3 regions of the Streptomyces sp. NPDC088261 genome follow, and region 3 is predicted to be linked to each of the others. Evidence: riboswitches for the same ligand, from Rfam matches in the RefSeq annotation. Region 3 holds a riboswitch; each other region holds the start of a gene.
The links. Region 3 has a riboswitch for thiamine pyrophosphate ahead of thiO (glycine oxidase ThiO). Riboswitches for the same ligand answer to the same signal wherever they lie in the genome.
Positions count from the first base shown of each region.

Region 1: linked by a shared signal. The riboswitch ahead of thiC (phosphomethylpyrimidine synthase ThiC) and the one ahead of thiO (glycine oxidase ThiO) in region 3 are both predicted to bind thiamine pyrophosphate.
Region 2: linked by a shared signal. The riboswitch ahead of ACIODU_RS09375 (thiamine ABC transporter substrate binding subunit) and the one ahead of thiO (glycine oxidase ThiO) in region 3 are both predicted to bind thiamine pyrophosphate.

Region 1 covers NZ_JBIURL010000001.1:652,071-661,934, reverse strand. Annotated here, with positions in the region: gene hisC (histidinol-phosphate transaminase) at 1-73, opposite strand, end outside; gene ACIODU_RS02870 (LacI family DNA-binding transcriptional regulator) at 557-1,669, shown strand; gene ACIODU_RS02865 (metallophosphoesterase) at 1,933-3,192, shown strand; gene ACIODU_RS02860 (hypothetical protein) at 3,362-4,195, shown strand; gene thiC (phosphomethylpyrimidine synthase ThiC) at 4,301-6,124, opposite strand; TPP riboswitch at 6,117-6,263, opposite strand; gene ACIODU_RS02850 (YibE/F family protein) at 6,334-7,677, shown strand; gene ACIODU_RS02845 (SsgA family sporulation/cell division regulator) at 7,745-8,179, opposite strand; gene ACIODU_RS02840 (IclR family transcriptional regulator) at 8,279-9,067, opposite strand; gene ACIODU_RS02835 (DUF5326 family protein) at 9,264-9,479, opposite strand; gene ACIODU_RS02830 (cupin domain-containing protein) at 9,743-9,864, opposite strand, start outside.
Region 2 covers NZ_JBIURL010000003.1:485,644-495,507, reverse strand. Annotated here, with positions in the region: gene ACIODU_RS09385 (ABC transporter ATP-binding protein) at 175-1,236, opposite strand; gene ACIODU_RS09380 (ABC transporter permease) at 1,236-2,846, opposite strand; gene ACIODU_RS09375 (thiamine ABC transporter substrate binding subunit) at 2,900-4,030, opposite strand; TPP riboswitch at 4,125-4,254, opposite strand; gene rlmN (23S rRNA (adenine(2503)-C(2))-methyltransferase RlmN) at 4,319-5,431, opposite strand; gene ACIODU_RS09365 (phosphatidate cytidylyltransferase) at 5,602-6,672, opposite strand; gene frr (ribosome recycling factor) at 6,672-7,229, opposite strand; gene pyrH (UMP kinase) at 7,387-8,184, opposite strand; gene tsf (translation elongation factor Ts) at 8,340-9,194, opposite strand; gene rpsB (30S ribosomal protein S2) at 9,300-9,864, opposite strand, start outside.
Region 3 covers NZ_JBIURL010000028.1:353-10,216, forward strand. Annotated here, with positions in the region: gene ACIODU_RS32515 (thiazole synthase) at 1-502, opposite strand, end outside; gene thiS (sulfur carrier protein ThiS) at 505-747, opposite strand; gene thiO (glycine oxidase ThiO) at 744-1,940, opposite strand; TPP riboswitch at 1,938-2,049, opposite strand; gene ACIODU_RS32530 (NAD(P)/FAD-dependent oxidoreductase) at 2,182-3,402, shown strand; gene ACIODU_RS32535 (Rv2175c family DNA-binding protein) at 3,481-3,846, shown strand; gene thiE (thiamine phosphate synthase) at 3,968-4,630, shown strand; gene metF (methylenetetrahydrofolate reductase [NAD(P)H]) at 4,752-5,669, shown strand; gene ACIODU_RS32550 (hypothetical protein) at 5,721-6,665, shown strand; gene ACIODU_RS32555 (phytoene desaturase family protein) at 6,709-8,238, opposite strand; gene ACIODU_RS32560 (DUF4126 domain-containing protein) at 8,249-8,839, opposite strand; gene ACIODU_RS32565 (SAV_6107 family HEPN domain-containing protein) at 9,345-9,864, shown strand, end outside.

The DNA.
Region 1 (9,864 bases), on a different contig from region 3:
CGGGCTTGCCCGGCTTGTACGTCGGGATGCCGTCCAGCTCGGCACGGAGCCTGGGCCCCGTACCGCCGCCCACCGCAGGGCTCGTCTTGCTCACCGCAGGTCCTCCTCGGCCGTTCACGGGTGTCGCGTCAGGGGTGTCACGCTTTTCAATACTGCTCACCATAGGAGGATTCGGGGTCCCTGCGAAGGGTCCGGTGACGTGGGCCACTCGGGAGGGCGCCGGCCTCGGTGACGCGGGTCACCCGGGAGCGCGCCGGCCCGCCGTGACGCGGGTCACCCCGGAGGGCGTCGAGCGGGGGGGCGCACTTCTTCCTGGCGCGCGCCCGTGGTCCGCGCCGTGGCGCGCGTCCCCCGTAGAGGTGAGTTGAGACAACTTCGAAACATGGACCTTTCGACAGGCACATGCCGTCCGATGCATGCCAGACGACAGCCGGGACGGCCAAACCCCACGTCATCCAAGGACATTGGGGGCTTTTGACCATGCAGAAACGTGCCTGCTGAGGGGTGCATATGCGACCGGCCCAACCGCCCGCCCGCGCCCTAATATCGGCTGGCCATGACAGCAGCAGGGAAACACCAGGTGAGCCGGACGGACACAACCCGCCGGGGAAACCGGCAGGGTCGGGCGGGCATCCGGGACGTCGCAGCCGCAGCCGGTGTCTCCATCACGACTGTCTCGGACGCGCTCAACGGCAAGGGACGCTTACCCGACGCCACGAGAAGCCACGTCCGAGAGGTCGCCGAGCGCCTCGGCTACCGTCCTTCCGCCGCCGCCAGAACCCTCCGTACCGGCAAATCGGGCCTCATCGGCCTGACCGTGACGACGTACGGGGATGAACCTTTCACCTTCACCGAATTCGCCTACTTCGCCGAGATGGCCAGAGCGGCCACCTCCGCCGCGCTGGCCCGGGGCTACGCCCTCGTCATCCTCCCCGCCACCTCACGCCACGACGTCTGGGCGAACGTCGCCCTCGACGGCACCGTGGTCATCGACCCCTCCGACCATGATCCGGTCGTCACCGAACTCGTACGCCAGGGCCTGCCCGTCGTCTCCGACGGCCGGCCCGCGGGCACCCTCCCCGTCACCGCCTGGGTCGACAACGACCACGAGGCGGCCGTCCTCGACCTGCTCGACCACCTCGCCGACGCGGGCGCCCGCCGGATCGGCCTGCTCACCGGCACCACCACCGACACCTACACCCGCCTCTCCACCTCCGCGTACCTGAGCTGGTGCGAGCGGGTCGGCCAGGACCCCGTCTACGAGTCCTACCCGGCCCACGACCCGTGCGCGGGTGCCGTCGCCGCCGACCGGCTCCTCGCCCGCCCGGACCGCCCGGACGCCGTCTACGGCCTCTTCGACCCCAATGGCACCGATCTGCTCGCCGCCGCCCGGCGGTACGGGCTGCGCGTCCCCGAGGACCTGCTGCTGGTGTGTTGCAGCGAGTCCACCGTGTACGCGACGACGGAACCGCCCATCACGACCCTCTCGCTCAAACCGCGCCGGATCGGCACGGCCGTCATCCAGCTCCTCATCGACGCCATCGAAGGAATCAACACCGGCGCGCCGATCGAGCAGGTGATACCGACCGAGCTGGTCGTCAGGACCTCGTCCCAGCGCCGCCCGCCCCGCACCACGGTCAGCGCTCCCAGGTCCCCGGCGGGGGACTGACGGAGCGCCACCGGGGCCGGGCCGGTCCCTTCCGTACCCCCGCCCGTACCCCCGCCGAAGGATCGGACCTTTCACATTTGGGGTGATCGGCGTGAAAACCTCCGGCGAACCTGAGGTGGAAACGGATTCACCACCCCTGGTGCGTCACACAGGAGGAGCGGGATTCCTATGATGGGCGCACGACACCATGGACCTTTCCTGACCTCCGGTGGGCACACGCCCACCGGAGAGGGCGAGCCCGAGAGGTGTACGGCGGCGCGACGGTGGTGGAGGGGTCGATGACACAGGGGGCCGGTCAGGGACCCGCGGTGCGGACGGCGACGTTGCGCGACTTCCGCGTACCGCCGTACGCGCAGGTTCCCGTGCAGTCCGGGCAACCGGCGCATCCCGCGCGGTCCGGGCCCGAGCAGTTCGGGCCCGAGCAGTTCGGGCCCGAGCAGTTCGGGCCCGAGCAGTTCGGGCCCGAGCAGTTCGGGCCCGAGCAGTTCGGGCAACCGGACCGTCCCGCGCAGTCCGTTGAGGTGGACGGGTACGGCCAGGAGGCCGCGCACACGTCCGGGCATCCCGGCAACGCGATCCCCGCCGACGAGGTCCCGGAGGGCTACACCCCGACCGAGCGCGACCTCCCGGTGATCGGCCCCGAGGGGGTCACCGTCCAGCTGAACCTGGGGCCCGACGGCGTTCCCGCGCCCGGCGGACCCGGCCCGCTCTACGTCGTCGGCGACGTGCACGGCTACCTGGACGAACTCCTCGACGCCCTCGGCGAGCAGGGCCTCATCGACTCCGCCGGCAACTGGTCGGCCGGCAACGCCCGGCTCTGGTTCCTCGGCGACTTCACCGACCGCGGCCCCGACGGCATCGGCGTCATCGACCTCGTGATGCGGCTCTCCGCGGAGGCGGCGGCGGCGGGCGGCTACTGCAAGGCCCTGATGGGCAATCACGAGCTGCTGCTGCTGGGCGCCAAGCGGTTCGGCGACACCCCCGTCAACTCCGGCGCGGGCACCGCCACCTTCCAGGCGGCCTGGCTCCTCAACGGCGGTCAGAAGAACGACATGGAGCGCCTCCAGGACGTCCACCTCCAGTGGATGTCACGGCTCGACGCGGTGGTCGAGGAGGACGGGCACCTGCTGGTGCACTCCGACACGACGGCCTACCTGGACTACGGCTCCTCCATCGACGACGTCAACGACACCGTCCACCAGATCCTCACGCGCAACGACGCGGACGAGTGCTGGGACGTGTTCCGCAAGCTCACCAAACGCTTCGCGTTCCGCGACGAGGGCGGCCCCGAGGCCGTCCAGGAACTCCTCGCCACGTACGGCGGACACCGCATCGTCCATGGCCACAGCCCCATTCCGTATCTCCTGGGCGAGGTCGGCACCGAGGACGCCCAGGACGGCGACGGCGGCGGCCCCGGGGTGGAGGGGCCGCACGTGTACGCGGACGGCCTGGCCATCGCCATGGACGGCGGCGTGACCATGGCGGGGAAACTGCTGGTCGTACGGCTACCGCTGGCCGACTGACCGGTTCCGTACGCACCACCGGATCGACGGGGATCCGGTGTTTTCCGGAAACCCCCTGTCACCCCGCGGCAAAACAGCTCTACCATCGGCTTATCCGTAGCAGGCTCTCCTTCCGTTTCCGCCAACCGCCCGTTCACGCGGGCGCATCGGCCCTACGGAGCATCGGGGGATGCACATGAACAGCGCTCCGCACCTGCTGAGCGAGGATCGCGCGGAGTTCGAGCGGATCCTCGACGACGCGCTGCGCAACGCGCACGAACGCCCGGATCTGGCCGACGTGGGCCGGCGCCTGACCGCCGAGCAGTTGCGCACGAAGGCCCTCAACGCCACCACCCGGATAGCCGGCGCCGCGGCCGCCGAGTACGAGCACTACGCCAAGATGCGCGAGGAGTTCCGCTCGCCGGTCTCCTCCCCGGCCCCGAACGGCTCCATCAGGGAGCCGGCCACGGTCGCGGAGGACGACGACACGGGCGCGGGGTTCGCGGCGGTCCTCACCGTCCTGGTCCCCGTCCTCGGCGGCACCGCGGCGCTGATCTTCCTGCTCGTCGGCTACCTCCTCAAGGCCCTGACCCCGCCGCCCGCCTTCGCCGACTCCCTGCTCGCGGTGGGCTGGTTCTTCGGCGCGGTCACCGTGATCGGGATCCTGGGCGCGGCGGTCGGCCTGCTCATCACGGCCGTACGCAACAGGGACACCGAGGTCCCGGCCCCGGAGGAGTCCGGCGGGGAGCTGCCGGACGAGGTCGAACGGGCGAGGGAGGCCTGGCGCCACGCCCTCCTGGAACGCGGCATCCTGCCCTTCCTGCGCGGAGCCCTCGCCGACCCGAGCGCGGGCCGCGCGGCCCCGGGACCGCCCCGTACGGTGGGCCACCTCCCCAAGATCGGCTACACCCACCCCGGCTTCTCCAGCCCCGACGAGGGCTCAGCGGCCCACCAGCGCCCCACCTTCAGCAGCCCGGACTTCACCAGCCCCGACTTCGGCGGCCCGGAACACCAGCCCGAATAGCCCCGTCCCGCGACGGCGGGCGGCGAGAACGGGCGGGCGGCGAGAACGGCGGACGGTGAGGACCCCGGCCGGAGCCGGGGTCCCCCCCGCCCGCGCGTCAGGGGGTCAGTCGGCCAGGGGCAGGTACACCCGGTTGCCGGCTGCCGCGAACTCCTTCGACTTCTCCGCCATGCCCGCCTCGATCTCCTCGGACGCCAGGTCGCCGCCGTGCTGTCGCCTGATGTCCTGCGAGATCTTCATCGAGCAGAACTTCGGGCCGCACATCGAGCAGAAGTGCGCGGTCTTCGCCGGCTCGGCCGGCAGCGTCTCGTCGTGGAACGCGCGCGCCGTGTCCGGGTCGAGGGCCAGGTTGAACTGGTCCTCCCACCGGAACTCGAACCGGGCGTCCGACAGCGCGTCGTCCCACTCCTGCGCCCCCGCGTGCCCCTTGGCGAGGTCCGCCGCGTGCGCCGCGATCTTGTAGGTGATCACACCCGTCTTCACGTCGTCGCGGTCCGGCAGCCCCAGGTGCTCCTTGGGCGTGACGTAGCAGAGCATCGCCGTGCCCCACCAGGCGATCATCGCCGCGCCGATGCCCGAGGTGATGTGGTCGTACGCCGGCGCCACATCGGTCGTCAGCGGGCCGAGCGTGTAGAACGGCGCCTCCTCGCAGATCTCCTGCTGGAGGTCGATGTTCTCCTTGATCTTGTGCATCGGGACATGCCCGGGGCCCTCGATCATGGTCTGTACGTGATGCCGCTTGGCGATCGTGTTCAGCTGGCCCAGCGTCCGCAGCTCGGCGAACTGCGCCTCGTCGTTGGCGTCCGCGATGGACCCGGGCCGCAGGCCGTCACCGAGGGAGTACGTCACGTCGTACGCGGCGAGGATGTCGCAGAGCTCCTCGAAGTTCTCGTACAGGAACGACTCCTTGTGGTGCGCCAGGCACCACGCCGCCATGATCGAGCCGCCGCGCGAGACGATGCCGGTCTTGCGGCGGGCGGTCAGCGGCACGTACCGCAGCAGCACCCCCGCGTGGACCGTCATGTAGTCGACGCCCTGCTCGGCCTGCTCGATGACCGTGTCCTTGTAGATGTCCCAGGTCAGCTCCTCGGCCTTGCCGTCGACCTTCTCCAGCGCCTGGTAGAGCGGCACCGTGCCGATGGGGACGGGGGAGTTGCGCAGTACCCACTCGCGGGTGGTGTGGATGTTGCGGCCGGTCGAGAGGTCCATGACCGTGTCCGCGCCCCACTTCGTGGCCCACGTCATCTTGTCCACCTCCTCCTCGATGGAGGAGGTGACCGCGGAGTTGCCGATGTTGGCGTTGACCTTCACCAGGAACCGCTTGCCGATGATCATCGGCTCGATCTCCGGGTGGTTGACGTTCGCCGGCAGGACGGCCCGGCCCGCGGCGATCTCGTCACGGACGACCTCGGGTGCGACGTTCTCCCGGATCGCGACGTACTCCATCTCCGGGGTGATGTCGCCACGGCGCGCGTACGCGAGCTGCGTCACCGCCTGCCCGTCCCGGCCCCGCCGGGGCTGGCGCGGCCGGCCCGGGAACACCGCGTCGAGGTTCCGCAGCCCCCCGCGCGGCGAGGTGTGCTTGAGCCCGTCGTCCTCGGGGCGGACCGGACGGCCCGCGTACTCCTCGGTGTCACCGCGCCCGATGATCCAGTTCTCCCGCAGCGGCGCGAGTCCGCGGCGGACATCCGTCTCGATCGTGGGGTCGGTGTACGGCCCCGACGTGTCGTACAGCGTCACGTCCTTGCCGTTGGTGAGATGCACCTGACGAACGGGCACCAGGAGGTCGGGGCGCGAGCCCTGGACGTATCCCTTGTGCCAGCCGATGGACCTCTCGGTCCCGTTCTGATCCACGGCCCCGCCCGGATTCCCCGATTCGCCCGGGGAATCCGATTCCGAGGCAGGCGTGTGTGCGTCCTGAACGGTCATGAGACCTACTCCCTACGCCGGCATTACCCGGTAACAGGTTCGGCGGTCGGCGCAGCGGCGGGAATCCGGGGGGAAGGTCCCCGGGACTCCACGTCAACGCCCTCTCAGCCCGGTGCTCCGAGCTCCCGCGTGTGCAAAGGTGTCTCCACGCTAGCCCCACGACCGGCGTGCTGAACAGAGGGCCTCCCGCTTCTTGCGATGATCGGGGGGTGACCACACCCCAGCAGAGCCACGAAACGCACGGCCACACGCACAGCCACGGGCCTGCCGAGCCGGTCTCCCAGCACCTGCGCAAGGTCATCGCGGCGGTGCTGATCCCGTTCGCCGCGGCCGTGGTCGTGGGTCTGGTCGTCCTGTGGCCCGGCGGCGCGCCCGCCCACGAGCGCACGGGGGTCGGCTTCGACCGGCAGACCGAGCAGGGCCGGGTGGTGAAGCTCGTGGCGGTCGACTGCAAGGACGTGAACGCCTCGCAGGTCCCGTCGACCGGCGACACCTCGACCCCCGAGGGGCGGGAGGCGGCGCAGGCGGAGACCGGGCAGTGCAAGAAGGCCACCGTCGAGGTCACCAGCGGCAAGGAGAAGGGGCGCACCTTCATCGAGGTCGTCCAGCCGGACGCGCCGCGGCAGTTTCACGTGAAACAGGGCGTCGTCCTGGCGTACGCGCCCGACGCGCCGCACGATCTCCAGTACTCGGTCACCGATGTCGACCGCCACCTCCCCATGGCGCTGCTCGCCGGGATCTTCGCCCTCGCGGTGGTCGTGGTGGGGCGGCTGCGCGGGCTCATGGCGCTGATCGCCCTCGCGGTCTCCTTCGGGGTGCTGACGCTCTTCATCCTGCCCGCCGTGCTGCAAGGCTCGAACCCGCTGGTCGTCGCGGTGGTCGGGGCCAGCGCGATCATGCTCATCGCGCTCTACATGTGCCACGGCCTGACCGCGAGAACGTCGGTCGCGGTCATCGGCACGCTGGTCTCCCTGATGCTGATCGGACTGCTGGGCTCGATCTTCATCGGCTGGGCGAGCCTGACCGGCAACACCGACGACAGCACCGGCCTGATCCACGGGCTCTATCCGCACATCGACATGAGCGGTCTGCTGCTGGCCGGCGTGATCATCGGGTCGCTCGGTGTCCTCGACGACGTGACGGTGACCCAGACCTCGGCGGTCTGGGAACTGCACGCCGCGGACCCGTCGATGGGACCGCGCGCCCTCTACCGGGCGGGCATCCGCATCGGCCGCGACCACATCGCGTCCGTGGTCAACACGCTCGTCCTGGCGTACGCGGGCGCGGCGCTGCCGCTGCTGCTGCTCTTCTCCATCGCGCAGTCCGGCGTGGGCACGGTCGCCAACAGCGAGCTGGTGGCGGAGGAGATCGTACGGACCCTGGTCGGGTCGATCGGCCTGGTCGCGTCCGTGCCGGTGACCACCGCCCTGGCGGCGCTGGTGGTCTCCGCGGACCGGTCGGGGGCCGCGGGACGGGAGACGGCGCCCACGGTGCCGGGACAGGGCACGGCGGTGCGCCCGCACGGAAGCAGGGGCCGCCGCCGCAGGAAGTGACGGCGCCGGCCTGGGTGAGGAGATGCCGGCGTGAGGGGGTGACCGCGTCAGCCCGCGGCAGTCCGCCTCAGCCCGCGTTCTCCTCCGCCAGGATGCGGCCCAGCGCCTCCTCCAGGTTGCCCTCGAAGTCGCCGAGCGTGCGCTCCTGGCCCAGCGGGACCAGCCGGTCCGTACGGTCCAGGAAGGCCACGACCGGCGCGGCGCTCACCCGGAACAGCGCGTGGTCCTCACCGACCTGGAGCCGGATGTGGACGTCCGACAGATCCTCGGGCTCGGTCGGCGAGATGTGCACGTCACCGTCACCACTGGGCGTGTTGATGCCGTCCAGCAGCAGCTCACGGCCGAAGGTCCAGGTCACGGGCGCGTCGCCGGGCAGATGGAAGGTCATCCGCACCGCGTACGGATCCCCCATCTCGTAGTGCAGTTCCACCGGGATACGGAACGAGAGCTCCTCTGAAACGAGGAAACTCATCAGAACCTCGGCCTGGACCGACTCGCGCATCATGTACTCCGGAGTAGATGAAGCTGTGGCTGGGAATGATCCCTGACCCTCTCGACGCCATCGTCCTGTAAGGGCCCGCAGATCACAAGGAGTAATTTTTCAGATACTGATAGACAAGTCGACCGAGGTCAGCAGAAATCCGATCTCTCTCCGTAACCGCTCAGCAGCGGGAAGTAGCTCATCCTCCCGATGGCAAGGTACGGAAATGGCCAACGCGGCGGCCGTCGTCCCCAGGGCGACGGGCACAGCGGCGCAGACCGTGCCGAGCGCGTACTCCTGACGTTCCACCACCGGCTCCGTACGCCCCGGCGATCCCAGGCGCTCCAGGCGCTCCAGCAGGGCGATCCGGTCCCGTACGGAATGGGGCGTGAGGGGGCTCACCGGATGGCGGTCGAGGTGATCGTCGCGCGACGCGCCGTCGAGCTGGCTCAGCAGGCACAGGCCGATCGCGTGGGCGTGGCCCGTCTCGCGGAAGTCGGCCCACTCGTCGACGGCCGGCCGCTCCGGACTGTCGGCCACGGACACGAGGTCGATCTCACCCTCGTGGTAGACCGCGAAGTACACGGGCACACCGATCGTGTCCCGCCAGCTGCCGATCGCGTCCGCGATCTTGCCGCGACGATTCTGCACTCCCTCGCCACGCACCAGCCGCTGCGCGGCGTCACCGAGGACGAACACCCCGCTCTCCCGCCGGAGATAACCCTCGTGCGTGAGCGTGCGCAGCAGGTGGTACGCGGTGGGCAGCGGAAGTCCGGCCTCGCGGGCCAGCTGTTTGGCGGGCGCGCCGCCGAGGTGGGAGGCCGCCGCCTCCAGCAGTCGCAGCGCCCGCCGGACCGACCCGATGAGGGTGGGCGCCGGGGTACGTGGAGCTGTGGCAGCTGTGGCCATGAGGTCACCCCCGAGGGAATCCTGAGGCCCCGCCCGGAAGGATCGTATGAACCGCAGGCCAGGACGATCTCCCACGGTGCATTCCGAGGGCGCGGCAGAGGGTTGTCACTCTAGGGGCAGGCCACGCCCAGGGGTGGTTTCCCGTTCACCTTTCCCCCGCGCGGGCTAACGCCCGTACGGACCACCGACCCGGGTCCTACCAGCCGTCGCGCGACGACGACGAGGACGACATGAACTTGCGTACGACATAGACCAGACCGCCGACGATCGCGACGAAGAGCAGCAGCTTGAACAGCAGCGAGATCAGAATGCCGACCACCGTGGCGATCAGCCCGCCGAACACGACGATGGCGATCACGGGCACCGCGATCCACTTGACCCACCACGGCATCCCCGTGAATATCTCCCGCACGGCCATCGCCCTACCTCGCTTCGCCCAGTACCTCGCACATCGACACCTGACGCATCGACCCGACATCCCCGATGCTAGATCGGCGACGGCCCCGGCGGAGGCTCGCGGCCCCCCGCTCTCCCCTGATCCGACCCTGAGACCCGCCCTGAGCCCGCCCTGGGGGTCCAGCGCCCCGGGGAGCGGTCACACCAGGCAGCACGAAGCAGCATGAGAGCAGCCCGAGCCCGAGGCAGCCCGCCCCGGGACTCCGGAAGACGGCCCGGTCAGCCCTCCGGCGGCGAGAAGACCACCATCACCCGCAGATCCTCCGTGATGTGGTGGAACTTGTGCGCCACCCCCGCGGGCACGTACACCACACTGCCCCGGCCGACCTGCGTCGTCTCCA
Region 2 (9,864 bases), on a different contig from region 3:
CCACGACACACCCAGCCCGTCCGGCGCTTGAGGACATCAGTAAGCCGCGCCCGCGCCCCAGGCAGACGCCACAAACAGAGCCCGTCCGGCGCTTGAGGACAAAAGAAGGAAGCCGCGCCCCCCACCGGGGCGCACACGCCCGTCCGGCGCGAGGACAAACAGACAGGGCAAAGATCACCGCGCAGACGGGAGCACCACCACCTCGTCCGCCGCGAACGTCACCCCCACCTCACCGCCCTCCCAGGGCGCTTCGCGCAATTCGCACTCCGCCTCCAGCCGCGGCCCCGCCTCAGGCCGGAGCACCACCACCACCCGGCTCCCCCGGAACGTACGCGACTCCACCGTGCAGCGGAGCCCGGCCGCCGCCGGGTCGGGAGCGGGGGCCGGAGACAGGCGGACCCCACCCGGCCGCACCAGCAGCGTCACCGCCCCCTCCGGGGAACCCGGCGGCACCGGAACCGGGCCCCAGGGCGTGTCCCCGACCCCGCCCGCCACCACCGCCGGCACCACGTTCTCGAAACCCAGGAAGCCGGCCACAAACGCGGACGCGGGCCGCTGCCAGACCTCCAGCGGCGTACCCGTCTGCGCGATGCGGCCCTCGTGCATGACCACCACCCGGTCCGCGAGGGCGAACGCCTCGCCCTGGTCGTGGGTGACGGCCAGCACCGTCATACCCAACCGCCCGAACAGGCCCCGCAGTTCGACGACCAGGCGCTCCCGCAGGCTGCGGTCCAGCTGCCCCAGCGGCTCGTCCAGCATCAGCAGCCGGGGACGCGGCGCGAGCGCCCGCGCCAGCGCGACCCGCTGCTGCTCACCGCCCGAGAGCGAGGAGACGGCCCGGCCACGGGCCCCCGGCAGGCCCACCAGGTCGAGCAACTCCTCGACCCGGCCCGCCTGTTCGTCCCGCGAAACCCCCCGCATCCGCAGCCCGAACGCGACGTTGCCGCCCACATCCCGCTGCGGAAAGAGCTGGTGGTCCTGGAACATCAGGCCCACCCCCCGCCGGTGCACCGGCACCCCCGCCTGGTCCGCGCCGTCCAGCGACACCCGCCCGCCGTCCACCTCCTGGAGCCCCGCGACCACCCGCAGCAGCGTCGACTTGCCGCTGCCGCTCGGCCCCAGCACACACACGATCTCGTGCTCGGCGACGTCCAGGTCCACCGCGTCGAGCGCCGTCCGGAGCGCCTTGCGGTCGCCGAACCGTACCGTCACCCCCGCGAGGCTGAGCAGCGTCATCAGAATTCCCCCGAGCGGTCGGTACGGATACGTTCGAGCACGAGCAGCGACACCGCGCACACCACCATCAGGACGGTGCTCAGGGCCATCGCCTGCCCGTAGTTGAGCTCCCCGGGCCGGCCCAGCAGCCGCGCCACGGCCACCGGCAGCGTCGGCCGGTCGGGCCGGGCGATGAAGACCGTCGCACCGAACTCGCCGAGCGAGACCGCGAAGGCGAACCCGGCCGCGACGAGCAACGCCCGCCGTACCAAGGGGAGATCGACCTCCCGCCAGGCCCGCAGCGGCGACGCGCCGAGTACCGCCGCCGCCTCGCGCAGCCGGCCGTCCACCGCCCGGAGCACGGGCAGCATGGTCCGTACGACGAAGGGCACCCCGACCAGCGCCTGGGCGAGCGGCACCAGGATCCAGGAGGCCCGCAGGTCCAGCGGCGGCTGGTCGAGGGTGATCAGGAATCCGAAGCCGACGGTCACCGCGGAGACGCCGAGCGGCAGCATCAGCAGGGCGTCGAAGCCGCGGACGAGCCGGCCCGCCCGCCGGGTCAGCGCGGCGGCCGCCAGTCCGCCCACGACCAGCGCGATCGCCGTCGCGACCACCGCGTACTCCAGGGAGTTCCGTACGGCGTCCAGCGGCGGAACGAGGAAGGTGCCGCTCGGCCCCACCGACGTGAGCGCCCTGTAGTAGGTGAGGCCGTACCCGCCGGGGCCGTCGAAGGAACGCTCGACCAGCACCCCGAGCGGCAGCAGGACCAGGACGAGTACCACGCCGAGGACGGAGACGAGCAACGCCCACTGCCCCGGCCCCTTCGGACGGCGCGCCGTCAGCGCCGGGTCGACCAGGCGCAGCGCGCTCTCCCGCCGCCGTACGGTCCGGGCGTGCAGCGCCAGGATCGCGCCGACGGCGGCGAACTGGACGAGGGTGAGCACGGCGGCGGTCGGCAGGTCGAGGAGTTGCGCGGTCTGCCGGTAGATCTCCACCTCCAGCGTGGAGTACGCGGGGCCGCCGAGGATCTGCACGACGCCGAAGGAGGTGAAGGTGAAGAGGAAGACCATCAGGGCGGCGGACGCGACGGCGGGCGCGAGGGCGGGCAGGGTGACCCGCCGCCAGGCGGCGAGGCGGCTCGCGCCGAGCACCCGCGCGGCCTCCTCCTGGCGCGGGTCGAGCTGCGACCACAGGCCGCCGACAGTCCGTACGACCACCGCGTAGTTGAAGAAGACGTGCGCGAGGAGGATCGCCCAGACGGTGGTGTCGAGGCGGACGCCCCACAGCTCGTCCAGGAGTCCGCCGCGCCCGAGGAGGGCGAGGAAGGCCGTGCCGACGACGACGGTCGGCAGGACGAACGGCACGGTGACGACGGCCCGGAGCAGCTGCTTGCCGGGGAAGTCGAAGCGCGCGAAGACGTACGCGCCGGGCAGGGCGACGGCCAGGGTGAGCGCCGTGGAGGCGAGGGCCTGCCAGGTGGTGAACCACAGGACGCCGAGGAGGTCGGGGCGGCTCAGCACGTCACCGACGCGGCCGAACTGCCAGACCCCGCCGGTCCGCAGCCCGCGCCCGACGATCGCGACGACCGGGTAGGCGAAGAAGACCGCGAAGAACACGACGGGCACGGCCATGAGGCCGAGCCGTACGGCGTGTGCCCGTACGGCCCGGCGGTCCGGCTCGCGGGCTACTTCACGACGAGTGAGGTCCACGTCTGGATCCACTGCTCCCGGTTGGCGGCGATCTTGTCGGGCGCCACGGTCTCCGGCCGGTCCACGGTCGCGCCGAACTCGGTGAACAGGGGAGGCAGCGGTACGGCCTTGACCACGGGGTTCACGAACATGTTCAGCGGCATGTCCGCCTGGAACCGGTCGCTGATCAGGAAGTCCAGCAGCGCCTTGCCGCCGGCCTCGTTCTTCGCCCCGCCGAGCAGGCCCGCGAACTCGATCTGCCGGAAGCAGGTGCCGGTGGCGACGCCGGTCGGCGCGACCTTGGGCTGCGGCTTCGCGTACAGCACCTCGACGGGCGGGCTGGAGGCGTACGAGACGACGAGCGGGCGGTCGCCGTGGGCCTTCTTGCCGCCGGCGGAACCGGAGAAGCTCTCGTTGTAGGCCTGCTCCCAGCTGTCCACCACCTGGACGCCGTTGGCCTTGAGCTTCTTCCAGTAGTCCTGCCAGCCGGCGTCGCCGGAGTGGGCGACCGTACCGAGCAGGAAGCCGAGGCCCGGCGAGGAGGTCGCCACGTTCTCGGTGACGAGCAGGTTCTTGTACTGCGGCTTGAGCAGGTCGTCGAAGCTCTGCGGCGGCGCGAGCTTCTTGTCCGCGAAGTACTTCTTGTCGTAGTTGACGCAGATGTCACCGGTGTCGATCGGGGTGACCCGGTTCTTCGCCGCGTCCAGCCGGGTGTCGGCGGCGACCCGGTCGAGTCCCTTCGCCTGGTACGGCGTGAACAGACCGTTGTCGAGGGCGCGGGAGAGCAGGGTGTTGTCCACGCCGAAGAAGACGTCGCCCTGCGGGGAGCCCTTGGTGAGGATCTCCTTGTTGAGCGCCTCGCCGGCGTCCCCGCTCTTGAGGACCTTGACGGTGTAGCCCGTCTCCTGGGTGAACGCCTTCAGCACGGCGGGCGAGGCGTTGAACGAGTCGTGGCTGACGAGGGTGACGGTCTTGGACTTCGTCCCGCCGCCGTCGCCGCCCGACGACTCCGTACCGCCGGATCCGCCGCAGGCGGCGAGGGTCGAGACCCCGAGCGCGGCGACGAGCGCGAGGCCCGCTGTCCTTCTGGCGCGGGCGGTGCTCACGGCTTTCCTGGTGATGCTCACTGGTTTTCCTCCTGGGGACTCCAGGAGAAGACGCGGCCCTGCCCGGCGCCCTCCCGCGACGGACGCGGGCCGGGCGCCGGGCAGGGCGCAACAGCTTGAGTGATGTCCGAACTTCCTACCCAGAATGACCTGGGCAAGGTTCAGAGGGTCTGCGACCGGTGTCCGCTCGTGGAGCCGGATCCGTATCGCACTCTCAGCGCTGTGGCGCTCCCCTGTCGGAATATGTGTCGTACCGAAAATCTGTTGTTCAGTGCCAGATTACACAGCGCCAGATTACACAGCCGGCCCTCAGCGTTCGGAAGCGGCCAGCTGTCCGCACGCTCCGTCGATCTCCTGGCCCCGGGTGTCGCGTACGGTCACCGGTACGCCGTGCCGGGCGATCGCCTCCACGAAGGCCTTCTCGTCCTCGGGGCGCGACGCCGTCCACTTGGAGCCCGGCGTCGGGTTGAGGGGGATCAGGTTGACGTGCACCCGCTTCCCCTTGAGCAGCCGGCCCAGCCGGTCGCCCCGCCACGCCTGGTCGTTGATGTCCCGGATCATGGCGTACTCGATGGAGATCCGCCGGCCGGACTTCGCCGCGTACTCCCACGCCGCGTCCAGCACCTCCGGCACCTTCCAGCGGGTGTTGACCGGTACGAGGGTGTCGCGCAGCTCGTCGTCGGGCGCGTGGAGCGAGACCGCGAGGCGGCACTTGAAGCCCTCGTCGGCGAAGCGCAGCATCGCCGGGACCAGGCCGACCGTCGAGACGGTGATCCCGCGCTGCGAGATGCCGAGGCCGTCGGGCTCGGGGTCGGTGAGCCGGCGAATCGCGCCGATCACCCGGTTGTAGTTCGCGAGCGGCTCGCCCATCCCCATGAAGACGATGTTCGAGAGCCGCGCGGGACCGCCGGGCACCTCGCCGTCGCGCAGGGCGCGCATGCCGTCGACGATCTGGTGCACGATCTCGGCGGTGGACAGGTTGCGGTCGAGGCCGGCCTGGCCGGTCGCGCAGAAGGGGCAGTTCATCCCGCAGCCCGCCTGGGACGAGATGCACATGGTGACCCGGTCCGGGTAGCGCATGAGCACGGACTCGACCAGCGTGCCGTCGTGGAGGCGCCACAGGGTCTTGCGGGTGGTGTCGTCGTCGCAGGAGATGTGCCGTACGACGGACATCAGATCGGGCAGCAGCTCCGCCGCGAGCTTCTGCCGCGCCCCGGCGGGGATGTCGGTCCACTGCTCGGGGTCGTGCGCGTACCGCGCGAAGTAGTGCTGGGACAGTTGCTTCGCGCGGAAGGGCTTCTCGCCGGTGGCGGCGACGGCCTCACGGCGCTCGGCGGGGGTGAGGTCGGCGAGGTGCCGCGGCGGCTTCTTGGCTCCGCGGGGCGCGACGAAAGTGAGTTCTCCGGGGGTCGGCGGGGCCATGAACGCAAGTCTCCTCGGTGCGGCGAGGCCCGCTCCCCGGTGCCACGGGGAAGAGCGGCACCACGTTGCCGGTGCCGGGAGACCTCACGGGATCAGCCCCGCGCGGGGCGCGGGGACCAAAAGGGCTCGCCACCGGTGAGTGGCGAGCCCTTCAAGAGTACCGGTGCGGCTCACCCGGAGCCGACGAAGATCACCAACAGCAGCCAGACCACCGGCGCGGTGGGCAGCAGGGAGTCGAGCCGGTCCATGATGCCGCCGTGGCCCGGCAGCAGCGTCCCCATGTCCTTGATGCCGAGATCGCGCTTGATCATGGATTCACCCAGGTCACCGAGGGTGGCACTGGCGGCGACCGCGATGCCGAGCAGCAGGCCCTGCCACCAGAGGCCGTCGTCGATCATGAACTGCATGGAGAGCGCGCCCGCGACCATCGCGAAGAGGACCGCTCCGAGCAGCCCTTCCCGGGTCTTGCCGGGGCTGATGCGCGGCGCGAGCTTGTGGGTGCCGAAGCGCCAGCCGACGGCGTACGCGCCGGTGTCGCTGACCACCGTGAGCAGCAGGAACATCAACACCCGCCGGGCGCCGTCGTCCGCGGTGAGCATCAGCGCGACGAACGTGGCCAGGAACGGGACGTAGAACGCGGCGAACACGCCCGCCGTGACGTCCCGCAGATACCCCTCGGGCTCCTCGGTCATCCGCCACACCAGGACGGCGAGCGCGGTCAGGGCCATCGCGACCCAGGCGCCCTCGACCCCGCGCACGTACCCGGCGACGACCATCGCGGCACCGCCGACGGCCAGCGGGACGAGCGGGGCCCTGATGCCCTTCTTCTCGCGGAGGCGGGAGGTCAGCTCCCACAGCCCGACCACGACGGCGACCGCGACGACCCCGACGAAGGCGGCCTTGACGACGAAGAGCGAGGCCACGACCACCACACCGAGCCCGACACCGACCCCTATGGCCGCGCGCAGGTCACGGCCCGCCCGCTTCTTCGGCGGGGGTGGCGGGGGCGCGGACATGGGCTCCTGAGGGATCGGGTCGCGGAACAGGGGGCCACCCGGCCGCGCCGCCCCCCGGTCGTTGTCCTGGCCCCCGCCGTGGGCGGGTCCGTCGGGCACGATGGGCATGGGCCGAGTCTGCTGTGCGGCAGGCTCATCGTAGGCGGGACCCGCCGGGCCGGCCCCCTGGTCGGGCTGTCCCCAGAGGCCGGCGGTCGGCGGGGAACCCCAGGAAGAGTCGTTCATCAGACTTCGAGCAGCTCGGCTTCCTTGTGCTTGAGCAGCTCGTCCACCTGCGACACGTACTTCGCGGTGGTGTCGTCGAGCTCCTTCTCGGCGCGGCGGCCCTCGTCCTCGCCGACCTCGCCGTCCTTCACGAGCTTCTCGATCGTCTCCTTGGCCTTGCGGCGCACGGCGCGGATCGAGACCTTCGAGTCCTCGGCCTTGGTCCTGGCGACCTTGATGTACTCCTTGCGGCGCTCCTGGGTCAGGTCGGGGAAGACCACCCGGATGATGTTGCCGTCGTTGCTCGGGTTGACCCCGAGGTCGGAGTCGCGGATGGCCTGCTCGATGTTGCGCAGCGCGCTCTTGTCGAACGGCGTCACCACGGCCATGCGCGGCTCGGGTACGGAGAACGACGCCAGCTGGTTGATCGGGGTCGTCGCACCGTAGTAGTCCGCCACGATCTTGTTGAACATCGCCGGGTGCGCCCGCCCTGTGCGGATCGCGGCGAAGTCGTCTTTGGCGACCAGGACGGCCTTCTCCATCTTCTCCTCGGCCTCGAGGAGGGTCTCTTCGATCACCACTTGCTCCTGCGTGTCTTGAGTGGGCCGGGCCTGCTACCGGTCCTGGCGGATCCTGCGTCGCGTCCTGCCCTGCACGGTGTCCGACCGTCAGGGCTTTGTCCATCCCCGTGCGGGGCCGTACGGATCAAGTGTCCCGCGGTGTGTCCCGCGCGACTCAGCTCCGGGTGCCCTGGTCGCTCACGAGCGTGCCGATCTTCTCACCCTTGACCGCGCGCGCGATATTGCCCTCGGTCAGCAATTCGAAGACGAGGATCGGCAGTTTGTTGTCCTGGCACAGCGTGATCGCGGTCATGTCGGCGACCCGCAGGTCCTTGGCGATGACCTCGCTGTACTCCAGCGCGTCGAACTTGACCGCGCTCGGGTTGGTCTTGGGGTCGGAGTCGTAGACCCCGTCCACCCCGTTCTTGCCCATCAGCAGCGCCTCGGCGTCGATCTCCAGGGCGCGCTGGGCGGCGGTGGTGTCGGTGGAGAAGTACGGCATGCCCATGCCCGCGCCGAAGATCACGACGCGGCCCTTCTCCAGGTGCCGTACGGCGCGCAGCGGGATGTACGGCTCCGCGACCTGGCCCATCGTGATGGCCGTCTGGACGCGCGAGTCGATGCCCTCCTTCTCCAGGAAGTCCTGGAGGGCCAGGCAGTTCATGACCGTACCGAGCATGCCCATGTAGTCGGAGCGGGCCCGGTCCATGCCGCGCTGCTGGAGTTCGGCGCCGCGGAAGAAGTTTCCGCCGCCGAGGACGATCGCGATCTGGGCACCGTCCCGTACGACGGCCGCGATCTCACGGGCGATGGCGTGTACGACGTCGGGGTCGACGCCGAGGCCGCCCCCGCCGGCGAACGCCTCACCGGACAGCTTGAGCATGAAGCGGCCGGCGCCCTTGGCCGGGTCGCCGCCGCCCGCTGTGTGGTCCTTGCCGTCGGCAGACTGGGTGGCGTCCGCGCCCTTGTTCATGGGGATCTCCTCGTACATACGACGAAGGCCATTGCCGGTGGGGGTGTGTCCCGTGCGGCAATGGCCTCCTCGTCAGATCTGCGGTCGTCCGTCGCATGCGCGTGTGACGACTCCGTAAGACCCTAGCGGGGTCCTGCGTCGAACGCGGTACGGACTCAGATGCCGACCTTGATGCGCGAGAAGCGCTTCAGGGTGACACCGGCCTCGTCCAGGACCTTCTGGACCGACTTCTTGTTGTCCTTCGCGAACGCCTGCTCCAGGACGACGACGTCCTTGAAGAAGCCGTTGACGCGACCCTCGACGATCTTCGGGAGGGCGGCCTCGGGCTTGCCCTCCTCGCGGGAGGTCGCCTCGGCGACGCGGCGCTCGTTCTCGACGACGTCGGCGGGGACGTCCTCGCGCGTGAGGTACTTCGGCGCGAAGGCGGCGATGTGCTGCGCGACGTCCTTGGCGGCCTCGGCGGCCGCGTCGTCCGACGCGGAGCCCTGGTCCAGCTCGACCAGGACGCCGACCTGCGGCGGGAGGTCGGGCATGGTGCGGTGCATGTACGCGGCCACGTAACCGCCGCTGAACTGCGCGAAGCGGTCCAGGACGATCTTCTCGCCGAGGTTGGCGTTGGCCTCGTCGACGAACGCCTGGACGGTCTTGCCGGCCTCGATCTCGGAGGCGAGCAGGGTGCCCAGGTCCGCCGGGACGGACGAGGCGACGAACGCGGCGAGCGCGTTGGCGACGTTGATGAACTTCTCGCTCTTCGCGACGAAGTCCGTCTCGCACTTCAGCTCGAGGAGCACGCCGGACGTCTTGTCCTCGGAGATGAGGGAGACGACCGCGCCGTTCTCGGCCGAACGGCCCTCGCGCTTGGCGACGCCCTTCTGACCCTTCACGCGGAGCAGCTCGACGGCCTTGTCCACGTTGCCGTCGGCCTCGTCCAGGGCCTTCTTACAGTCCATCATGCCGGCGCCGGTGAGCTCGCGGAGCTTCTTGACGTCAGCGGCGGTGTAGTTCGCCATGTCTGTGAATCTCTCTCGGAAGTCGAAGATCTACGGGTGGACGGCGGGGAGCCGGCGCCGGGGTACGGCACCAGCTCCCGCTGTCAGCAACCGAACCGGTGAAGGTCAGGCCTGCTCGTTGTCCGCAGCCGGGGCGGCAGCCTCGGGCTCGGCCGGGGCGGCGGCCTCGTCGACCTGCTCGGCGTCGGCGACCTTCTCCGTCTCGGCGGAGGTCTGGACACCGGCCTCGGCGGCGACGGCGTCGTCGGCGGGCTTCTCGGCGTCGTCCTTCTTCTCGCCCTCGAGGAGGTCGCGCTCCCACTCGGCGAGGGGCTCGCCGGCGGCCTTCTCGCCCGGCTTCGAGTCACCGGTGGCCACACCGGAACGGGCGATGAGGCCCTCGGCGACGGCGTCGGCGATCACGCGGGTGAGCAGCGTGACGGAGCGGATCGCGTCGTCGTTGCCGGGGATCTTGTAGTCGACCTCGTCGGGGTCGCAGTTGGTGTCGAGGATCGCGACGACCGGGATGTGGAGCTTGCGCGCCTCACCGACGGCGATGTGCTCCTTCTTGGTGTCCACGATCCAGACGGCGCTGGGCACCTTCTGCATCTCGCGGATACCGCCGAGGGTCTTCTCCAGCTTGGCCTTCTCGCGGGAGAGGACGAGCAGCTCCTTCTTCGTGAGGCCGGAG
Region 3 (9,864 bases):
GCGGGTTGCGGATGCCCAGGCCCGACCCGATCGGCGACCCCAGCGGCATGATCGCCGCGCACCCCACGTCCTCCAGCTTGCGCGCCAGGACCGGGTCGTCGTTCGTGTACGGCAGGACCGTGAAGCCGTCGTCGACCAGCGTCTCCGCCGCGTCGAGCAGCTCGATCGGGTCGGGCAGCAGCGTGCGCTCGTCCGCGACGACCTCCAGTTTGACCCAGTCCGTGCCCAGCGCCTCCCGGGCGAGCCGCGCGGTCAGGACCGCCTCCCCGGCGGTGAAGCACCCCGCCGTGTTGGGCAGGGCCCGGATCCCCAGGGATTCGAGGACGGAGAGCACGGACCCCTGCACGGTGGGGTCGAGCCGCCGCATCGCGACGGTGGTGAGTTCGGTGCCCGACGCGATCAGGGACCTGCGCAGGACGTCGAGGCTGGGCGCACCCCCCGTACCCATGATCAGGCGCGAGTCGAGGACGGTGTCACCGATGACGAGCCGGTCGTCGGCCATGGTCAGCCTCCCTGGACGGCGGTGAGGACTTCCACCCGGTCGCCGTCGCGCAGGAGCGTGCCGGACCAGCGGGAGCGCGGGACGACCGTCTCGTTGACGGCGGCGGCGACACCCGAGGGCGCGGGGGTCAGCGTCGCGACCAGCACGTCGAGCGTGGTGCCCGCGCCGATCGCGCGGGGCTCGCCGTTCACGGAGACGGAGAGGGCGGGGGCGGGGGTCGCGGAGACGTTCGCGGTGTCGGTCATGCGGGCTGCTCCTGACGTACCGGGGCGGGGGAGAAGCGGCGGGGGGTGAAGGGGCGCGCGACCTCGGGGAGTTCGCCGGTGGTCAGCACGTCGGCCATCGCGTCCCCGGTGACGGGGGTGAGGAGGACCCCGTTGCGGTAGTGGCCGGTGGCCAGGTGGAGGCCGGGGAGGGCGGTGGGCCCGAGGAGGGGCGCGTTGTCGGGCGACGCGGGCCGCAGCCCGGCGCGCGCCTCGGCGAAGGGCAGTTCGGTGATGCCCGGCACCAACTCGTGCGCGTCGCGGAGCAGTTCGTACACCCCGCCCGCCGTGACCGTGGTGTCCCAGCCCTGCTCCTCGCTGGTCGCGCCGACGACGAGTTCGCCGTTCTCGCGCGGCACGAGATAGACGTCGCTGCCGCGCACGACGGCCCGGACGGACCGGGACAGGAACGGCGCGTACGGCCGGGGCACCGTGAGCCGCAGGACCTGGCCCTTCACGGGCCGTACCGGCGGTACGACGTCGGTCGGCAGGCCCGCCAGCCGCCCGCTGAGACTCCCGCCCGCCAGGACGGTCTGGTCGGCGGAGAGCGCGCGGCCGTCGGCCAGGACGACGCCGGTGGCCCGGTCCCGTACGACGGTGAGGCGGTCCGCGAACGCGCGGTGGAAGACCACCCCGGCCCGTTCGCAGGCCGTGACCAGGGCCGCCGCGAGCCGGCGGGGATCGATCTGGTGGTCGCCGTCGACCCGCAGGCCCCCGCGTACGCCGGGCGCGAGCATCGGCTCCAGCCGCCGGCACTCGCGGCCCGAGAGCCACTCCGAGGAGAGCCCGGACCGCCGCTGGAAGCCGTGCAGTTCGCGCAGGTGCGCGCGGTCGTCGGCGTCGAGGGCCACGGCGAGCGTGCCGCACGTGCGGTAGCCGGTGTCCCGGCCGCTCGCCGCCTCCAGTTCGGCGACGAAGGCGGGGTAGCGCTCGGCGGAGGCGAGGTTGAGACCGAGCAGCGTCTCCTCGCCGTAGTGGAGTTCGGTGACGGCGGCGAGCATGCCCGCCGCGACCTGCGCGGCCCCGCCGCCCGGCTCGGGGTCGGCGACGGCGGTACGGAGTCCGCGCTGCGCGGCCCGCCACGCCGTGACCAGGCCGATGATGCCGCCTCCGACGACGAGGACGTCGGAGGAGGTGTTGATGTCGGGGTGCTGACCCGTATGGGACGACTGCATGGGCGTCCAGCCCCTCCCTTCGCCGGCATGACCCGGATCAGGTTCGTACGGTCGGAGGCCGTCAGCCTCCCTCTCAGCCCGGTGCGTCCGGGCTCCCGCGAGGTAGTGTCAACGGCCAGACTAACGCCCCGTCCTCCGCCGGGTAAGGGAGCAATCACCGTGGCCGGCTCGCGGGAGGGCGGCGGGACGAGTGGTGGCGGAGCTGACCCCCGACGGCCCGTCCGTTCTCTAAGGTGATCGGGTGAGCGAGCAGCGGACACACCCGGAAGAGCGGAATGTCGTCATCGTCGGGGCCGGGATGGCGGGGGTGCAGACCGCGGTCGCCCTGCGCGAGGGCGGCTTCCGCGACCGGATCACGCTGATTGGCGCGGAGCCGCATCCGCCGTACGACCGGCCGCCGCTCTCCAAGGCGGTCCTGCTCGGCCAGGCGGACGGGTCGTCCTTCGACCTCGACTTCGCGGCGCTCTCCGTCGACCTGCGGCTCGGCCTCGCCGTGACCGGGCTGCGGCCGGACGTACGGGAGATCGACACGGCGGACGGTCCCGTGCCGTACGACGTGCTGGTCGTCGCGACCGGCGCGGAGCCGGTCAGGCTGCCCGGTACGGAGGACGTCCCCGGCGTCCATCTGCTGCGCACGCTGGACGACGCCGAGCGGCTGCGGCCCGTGCTGGCGCGGCAGGACGAGGTGGTGGTCGTGGGCGCGGGCTGGATCGGCGCGGAGTTCGCGACGGCGGCGCGCGAGGCGGGGTGCGCGGTGACGGTCGTGGAGGCCGCGGACCGGCCGCTGGCGGGGGTCCTCCCGGCGGAGGTGGCCGCGCCGATGGCGGGGTGGTACGCGGAGAGCGGCGCCGTACTGCTGACCGGCGCGCGCGTGGCGTCCGTCGAGCCCGGCGCGGTGGTCCTCGCGGACGGCCGGCGGCTGCCGGCGGACGCGGTGGTCGTGGGCGTCGGGGCGCGGCCCGCGACGGGATGGCTGGCGGGCTCGGGCGTGGAGCTGGGCCCGGACGGTTCCGTCACGGCGGACGAACGGCTCGGGACGTCGCTGCCCGGGGTGTACGCGGTGGGCGACTGCGCGTCCTTCCCCTCGGCCCGGTACGGTGCGCGGCTGCTCGTCCATCACTGGGACAACGCGCTCCAGGGCCCCCGTACCGTCGCCGCCCGGATCATCGGGGAGACCGAGGGCGTCTACGACCCGGTGCCGTACTTCTGGTCGGAGCAGTTCGGCCGGTTCGTGCAGTACGCGGGCCACCACGCGGCCGCCGACACCCTGGTGTGGCGCGGCGACCCGGCGGAGGCGGCCTGGTCGGTGGCGTGGCTGCGGGAGGGCGCGCTGGTGGCCCTGCTGGCGGTGGGCCGCCCCCGGGACCTGGCCCAGGCGAGGAAACTGCTGGACACCCCCACCCGCCTGGACCCCCGGCGGGTGGGGGATCCCGCGATCCCGCTGAAGAAGGCCGTTCTCTGAGCGGCCGGGGACGCGTCCGCCGCCCGGCCGGGGCAACCCAACTACCGTCCGCCCGTCCGGGATGGCACGCTTGTCCTCGTGACCGAGATTGACGCAAAGATCGATGCTCTCGTCCCTGCCTGGCTCCACCTGCCCGATATCGCCGAATTGTTCGATGTCGAGGTGACGCGGGTGCGGCAGCTGGTGAAGGAAGGCCAGCTGATCGCCGTCCGCCGCGGGGAGAACCGCGCGCTCCAGGTGCCCGCCGCCTTCATCGACGGCGGCAAGGTCGTCAAGGGTCTCGCCGGGACCCTGACGCTTCTGAGGGACGACGGCTGGACCGACGAAGAGATGCTGGAGTGGCTCTTCACCTCCGACCCCACCCTGCCGGGCACGCCCGCGCAGGCGCTCAGCGAGAATCGCGGCACGGAGGTGAAGCGCCGGGCTCAGGCGCTCGCCGTCTGAACCGGCCGCCGTACCGCTCGTACCGGCCGAACCACATCACCGCACGCGGCGTGCGGCGGTACGGCACCGCCCCCGCGGTCCCGTACCGCCGGCCGCCGCGGAACCGACGGGGGGATCCTTCGTGCCCACAGACGTGACCGCGGCGCGCGCCGCGCTGTCCGACGCCCGGCTCTACCTCTGCACGGACGCCCGCAGGAAGCAGGGAGACCTCCCCGACTTCCTCGACGCCGTGCTGGCGTCCGGCGTGGACGTCGTGCAGCTGCGCGACAAGGGCATGGAGGCGGCCGAGGAGCTGGAACACCTCCAGGTCTTCGCCGAGGCGAGCCGGCGCCACGGCGTCCTGCTGGCGGTGAACGACCGCGCCGACGTGGCCCACGCCATCGGTTCCGACGTGCTGCACCTGGGCCAGGGGGACCTCCCGGTCCCCGCCGCCCGCGCGATCCTCGGCGCGGCGCCTCTGATCGGCAGGTCCACCCACGCGGAGGCGGAGGTCGACGCGGCGGTGGCGGAGCCGGGCGTGGACTACTTCTGTACGGGTCCGTGCTGGCCCACCCCGACCAAGCCGGGCCGCCACGCGCCCGGCCTCGACCTCGTGCGGTACGCGGCCGCCCTGGCCACCGACCGCCCCTGGTTCGCGATCGGCGGCATCGACGCGGGCACCCTCGACCAGGTGCTGGACGCGGGCGCCCGCCGGGTGGTCGTCGTACGGGCGATCACCGAGGCCGACGACCCGGCGGCGGCCACGGCCTCGCTCGCGAAGCGGGTGCGCGAGCGCTCCCGCTGACCGGCGGCCCGTCCCCGCGCGCGGCCTCCCGGGTGTCCGAGGCGTGGACCGGGGACCGGCAAACCGGTCAAATGTCCCCGGTTCGCTTGGGGGACGCCCACACCCTCGATAACCTGCACGTATGGCCTTCGGTACACCTTCGACCAGAACAGATCACGCACCGACCGTGCGCGATCTGCTCGCCGCGGGCGAGACCACCTATTCGTTCGAGTTCTGGGCGCCCAAGACGGAGAAGGGCGAGCGGAACCTCTGGAACGCGCTGCGCCGGGTCGAGGCGGTGGCCCCCAGCTTCGTGTCGGTGACGTACGGCGCGGGCGGCTCCACCCGGGCCGGCACGGTCAGGGCCACCGAGCAGATCGCCGCCGACACCACCCTCACCCCGGTCGCCCATCTCACCGCCGTCGGCCAGTCCGTCGCCGAACTGCGCAACATGATCGGGCAGTACGCCGACGCCGGGATCCGCAACATCCTCGCCGTACGGGGCGATCCGCCCGGCGACCCCATGGGCGAGTGGGTCAAGCACCCGCAGGGCGTGCGGTACGCGGCGGAACTGGTGCGCCTCATCAAGGAGTCGGGGGACTTCTGCGTCGGGGTCGCGGCCTTCCCGGAGATGCACCCGCGGTCGTCGGACTGGGCCACGGACATCCGCCACTTCGTGGACAAGTGCCGGGCCGGCGCCGACTACGCGATCACGCAGATGTTCTTCGAACCTGACGGATATCTCCACCTTCGTGACCGGGTCGAGTCCGCCGGGTGCGCAACTCCGATCATTCCGGAAATCATGCCGGTCACGAGCGTGCGGATGCTGGAGCGACTGCCCCAGCTCAGCACCGCGGCCGTGCCGGCCGGGCTGAAAGAGCGGATCCTCGCCGTCAAGGACGATCCGGCCGCTGTACGCTCCATTGGCATCGAGTTCGCGACGGAGTTCTGCGCGGGACTGCTCGCCGAGGGTGTCCCCGGACTGCACTTCATTACACTCAACAACTCCACGGCGACGCTCGAAATCTACGAGAATCTCGGACTGCGCGAGCAGTCGTGACCGGCCGCAGCCGCCCTGTCCCGGGGTGGCGGCCGCAGGAGAGGGGCGGGCATGGGCTGGACGGTCCTCTACATCGCGTTCGGAATCGTGGCGCTGTGGCTGCTGGGTGAGGTGCTGCTCCAGTACAAGGCGCGGCTGCGCTGGCGACTGCTCGCCTTCACCGGGTTCATGGGTGTGGTGCTGGGTGTCCTGATGCCGTCCGTCTTCGTCATCGCGCTCGGCGCGATCGCGTTCGCCGTCGGGCAGGCGTACGTGACGCTCTCCTTCCGTCGCGGCTTCTCCACCGGCTGGGCGCTGGGCGGCAGCCCGGGAGCCAGCCGCCGGCGCAAGGCGGTCGGCGGGGGCGAGCAGGAGCCCACGCTCCAGGTCTCGGACCTGGAGTACGAACCGGCCATGGCCGGGCCCGCGAGGGACGTGCCGATCGACGCCGCGATGACGGCGACGATGGGGGCGGTGTACGAACCGCAGCCGCTCCCCGACGACACCGGCCAGTACGGCGTCTACAAGGACGACCAGGCGCAGCAGAACCCGTACGGCGAGGCGTTCGACGCCTTCGCCGGGTACGGACAGGCCGCGCCCGGGCAGCCGTACGCGGCGCAGGACCCGTACGCCGACCCGAACGCGTACGGCACCGGCCAGGGCGTCTACGCGGCGCAGGACACCGGCCAGGGAGCTCAGGGTGCCGGGCAGGACACCTACGCGCAGTACGGCTACGGCACCGACCAGCCGTACGCGGCCTACTCCGACCCGTACATCGGCACGGCCGACGGCGGCGGGCAGCAGCAGGGCGCGTACGACAACTACGGCGGCCAGCAGCAGTACGCCGACCCCTACGCCGCCCAGCAGCAGTACAGCGCCGACACCCCGCCCGGCGGGGTGTGGGTCCCGCAGCAGCGCGAGGGCGACCACCAGGTCCCGCCGATGCCGCAGGAACAGCCGCACGACTACGGCTACGACCCCGGCTACAACAACAACGAGCAGCAGTACCGGTACTGACCGGCCGGCAGAGGCAGCGGTAGAGGTACCGGTACGGAACCGGCTACCGCGAGCCGCGGAAGTCCGCCCCCTCCACGATCAGCCCGGCGACCAGCGCCCCGGACATCCCCGCGTGCGCGAGGCCGCCCCCGGGATGCGCCCAGCCGCCCGCCCGGTAAAGCCCGGCCAACGCGGTGCTGTTCGCCGGATACAGGAAGTGCCCGTCCGCCCCGGCCAGCGCGGGCGCCGGCACCGCGCCGCCCGCCGCCCCCGTCTCCTCCGCCGTGTCGGCGGGCGTCCGTGTCTCACGCCACTCCACCCGCCCCGCCAGCCCGGGCACGGCCGCCTCCGCCGCCGAGACCAGCACGTCGGCGTACCGCTCCCGCAGGGCGGCGTCCGTCCAGTCGACCGGGCCCTGCGCGGCGACGGTCGCCGTGACCGTCACCGCCTCGTGGTCCGCGTCGGGGCGCGTCGCCGGGTCGTCGGGACGCAGCACCGTGACCGTGGGCCGGGCCGCCGGGCGCCCGGCGAAGAGGTCGGCCGCCTCGGCGGCGCCGTCGGGGGAGTGCACCACCGTCCGGTGCGCGGCGTCCCCGGGCCGCCCGCCCCGCAGCGCCAGCAGTACGGTGAACCGGCCGGGCGCCGAGGCGGCGTCGCGGCCCCCCGGTTGAAGGTCCCGCCCCTCCGGCCGTACGTCGCCCGCCTCCCGTACCTCCCGCCCGGCGAGCGGACCGGGTGCGACACCCGCCACCACCCGGTCGGCCGCCACGACCGTGCCGTCCGCCAACTCCACGCCCGTGGCCGCGCCGTCCTTCTCCACGATCCTCGTCACTCCGGCGCCGAAGACGAACTCCACCCGGCGCGCCAGGCACCGTTCGTACACCGCCCGGGCCAACTCCCGTATCCCGCCGCCCACATACCAGCTGCCGAAGGTCTGCTCCAGATACGGGAGCACGGCCGCGCTCGCCGGGGCGCGGCGCGGATCGAGGCCGTACGACAGCGCGTACCCGTCCAGCAGGGCGGCGAGGCGGGGATCCGCCAGCTCCCAGGCGCCGATCTCCGCGACCGTCCCCGCCCGGCGCGCGCCGCGCAGCAGCCGTCTGTGCCGTACGGCCGGATACGGCTCGCGCCCGAGCGGCCCCCGGTCGGGCGGCAACGGCTCCTCCAACAGCGGCCGCCTGGACCGGTCCCAGGTGTCCCTGGCCCGTCCGAGGAACGCCCCCCAGCGCTCCCCGGCGCCCGCGCCCAGCGCCGCGTCCAGGGCTGCCACGACCCCGCCCCGGGACGCGTCGGGCAGCAGGACGTCCGTACCGTCCGCGAAGACGTGCCGGGCGGCCGGGTCCACCTGCCGCAGCTCGACGCACGCCTCCAGCGGCTCCTTGCCGGTCTTGACGAACAGGTCGCGGTAGACCGCCGGGAGGTGCAGCAGCCCCGGCCCCGTGTCGAAGACGAAGCCCGCGCGCGCGAACCGGCCCACCGACCCGCCGTACGTCGCCGCGCGTTCGTACACCGTCACCCGGTGGCCCGCCACGGCCAGCCGGGCGGCCGCCGCCATGGCGCCCATGCCCGCGCCGATCACCACAATCCGTGCCATGCCAGGGACTTTATCCGGGGTCACTGACAACGCGGCCCCGCGCCCTGCGCCGCAGGAAACGGCGGATCCGGGAGGCCAGGAAGACCACCGTCACCACGCCCAGCACCAGCAGCGTGGCGGCGATCGAGGCGGCGGCGACCGGATGGAAGAGCGCGAACGTGATGATCCCGGCGACGCCCAGGTCCTCCAGCGTGCTCAGGACGATGTTGCTGAACGGCTCGGGGGAGGTGTTCACCGCCATCCGCGTCCCGGCCTTCACGAGATGGCTGACCAGCGCGGTGGAGCCGCCGACCGCGCCCGCCGCCAGGTCGGGCAGCGAACCGCTCTGACCGGCGAGCAACGCCCCGACCACCGCGCCCGACACGGGCCTGATCACCGTGTGCACGGCGTCCCAGACGGAGTCGACGTACGGGATCTTGTCGGCGACGGCCTCGCAGAGGAAGAGCAGGCCGGCGGCTATCAGCACGTCGGTGCGCTGGAGCGGGGCGGGCACGTCGTCGGTCAGCCCGGTGGCGCCGAACACGCCGAACAGCAGGACCACCGCGTAGGCGTTGATCCCGCTGGCCCAGCCGCTGGTGAAGACGAGGGGGAGTACGGACACGGACGCGATCGTAGCCACGGCGGGGCCGCCGCGGGATGGGGAGGGGAACCCGGTTCTGAGTACGGCTACTCAGCGCGCGAGTTGAGTAGGCGCGCGGATGGGCCGCCCCCGGCGCGGAGGGGAGAGTGGGGACCACGGAAGGGGCGCGGCGCCGGCACCGCCGGCACGGGGCTGCGGAACGGTGCCGCACCTCTGAGGCGGCAGGGGGGACGGGGGACAGGGGGAGCTGGACAGGGGGGACGGGGGAAACGGGGGAGGTACGGGGGGACGGGGGAGGTACGGGGGAACGCGCCGGTTCGGCGGGGCTCAGGAGGCTGAGTCCGCCGGACCGGCGCGCTCGTGTGTCCGGGGAGCTCGGCCCGGGACAGGTGCCCGGCGGGGCGAAAAACCTCGCCCGCCCCTGTGTACGCGGCAACGTCGCAGGTCAGAGGTGATTGTCAGTGGCGTACTCCACGATGAACACATACGGCCACAGAGCCGTCACACGAGGACAGGAGGTTCCGCCATGGCCAGCTCCCATTCCGGTGCCGCACGTCGGCGCCCCACGGGTGGCCCTGCCCCCTCACTGACCGGACCACCGAGCGACGTCCACCCCGTCCTGCGAAGGGCCACGGCCCCGCCGGCCGCCCTCGACCTCCTGTCCAAGGCCCGCGACGGCCTGGACGAGGCCGCGACGCTGGACACTCCGAACGAGCGCTACGCCACCGCCCACCTCGCCGCCCTGCGCACCGCGGCCGCCGTCCTCGCCGCCCGGGGCCGCCCGGACACCACCCCGCCGCGCCGCCGCAGGATCAGGACCGCCTGGGAAGTGCTCCCCGAGATCGCGCCCGAACTGTCCGAGTGGAGCGCCCTGTTCGCCTCCGGAGCCGCGCGCCGGGCGCGCGCCGAGGCGGGCATACGGGGCGCGGCGAGCAGCCGCGACGCCGACGACCTCCTGCGGGACGTGGCCATGTTCCTGCGCCTGGTGGAGCGGATGCTGGTGCTCGCGCCGGTCCTGCCCCAGCCCCGGGCGGAGTTACCGGGAC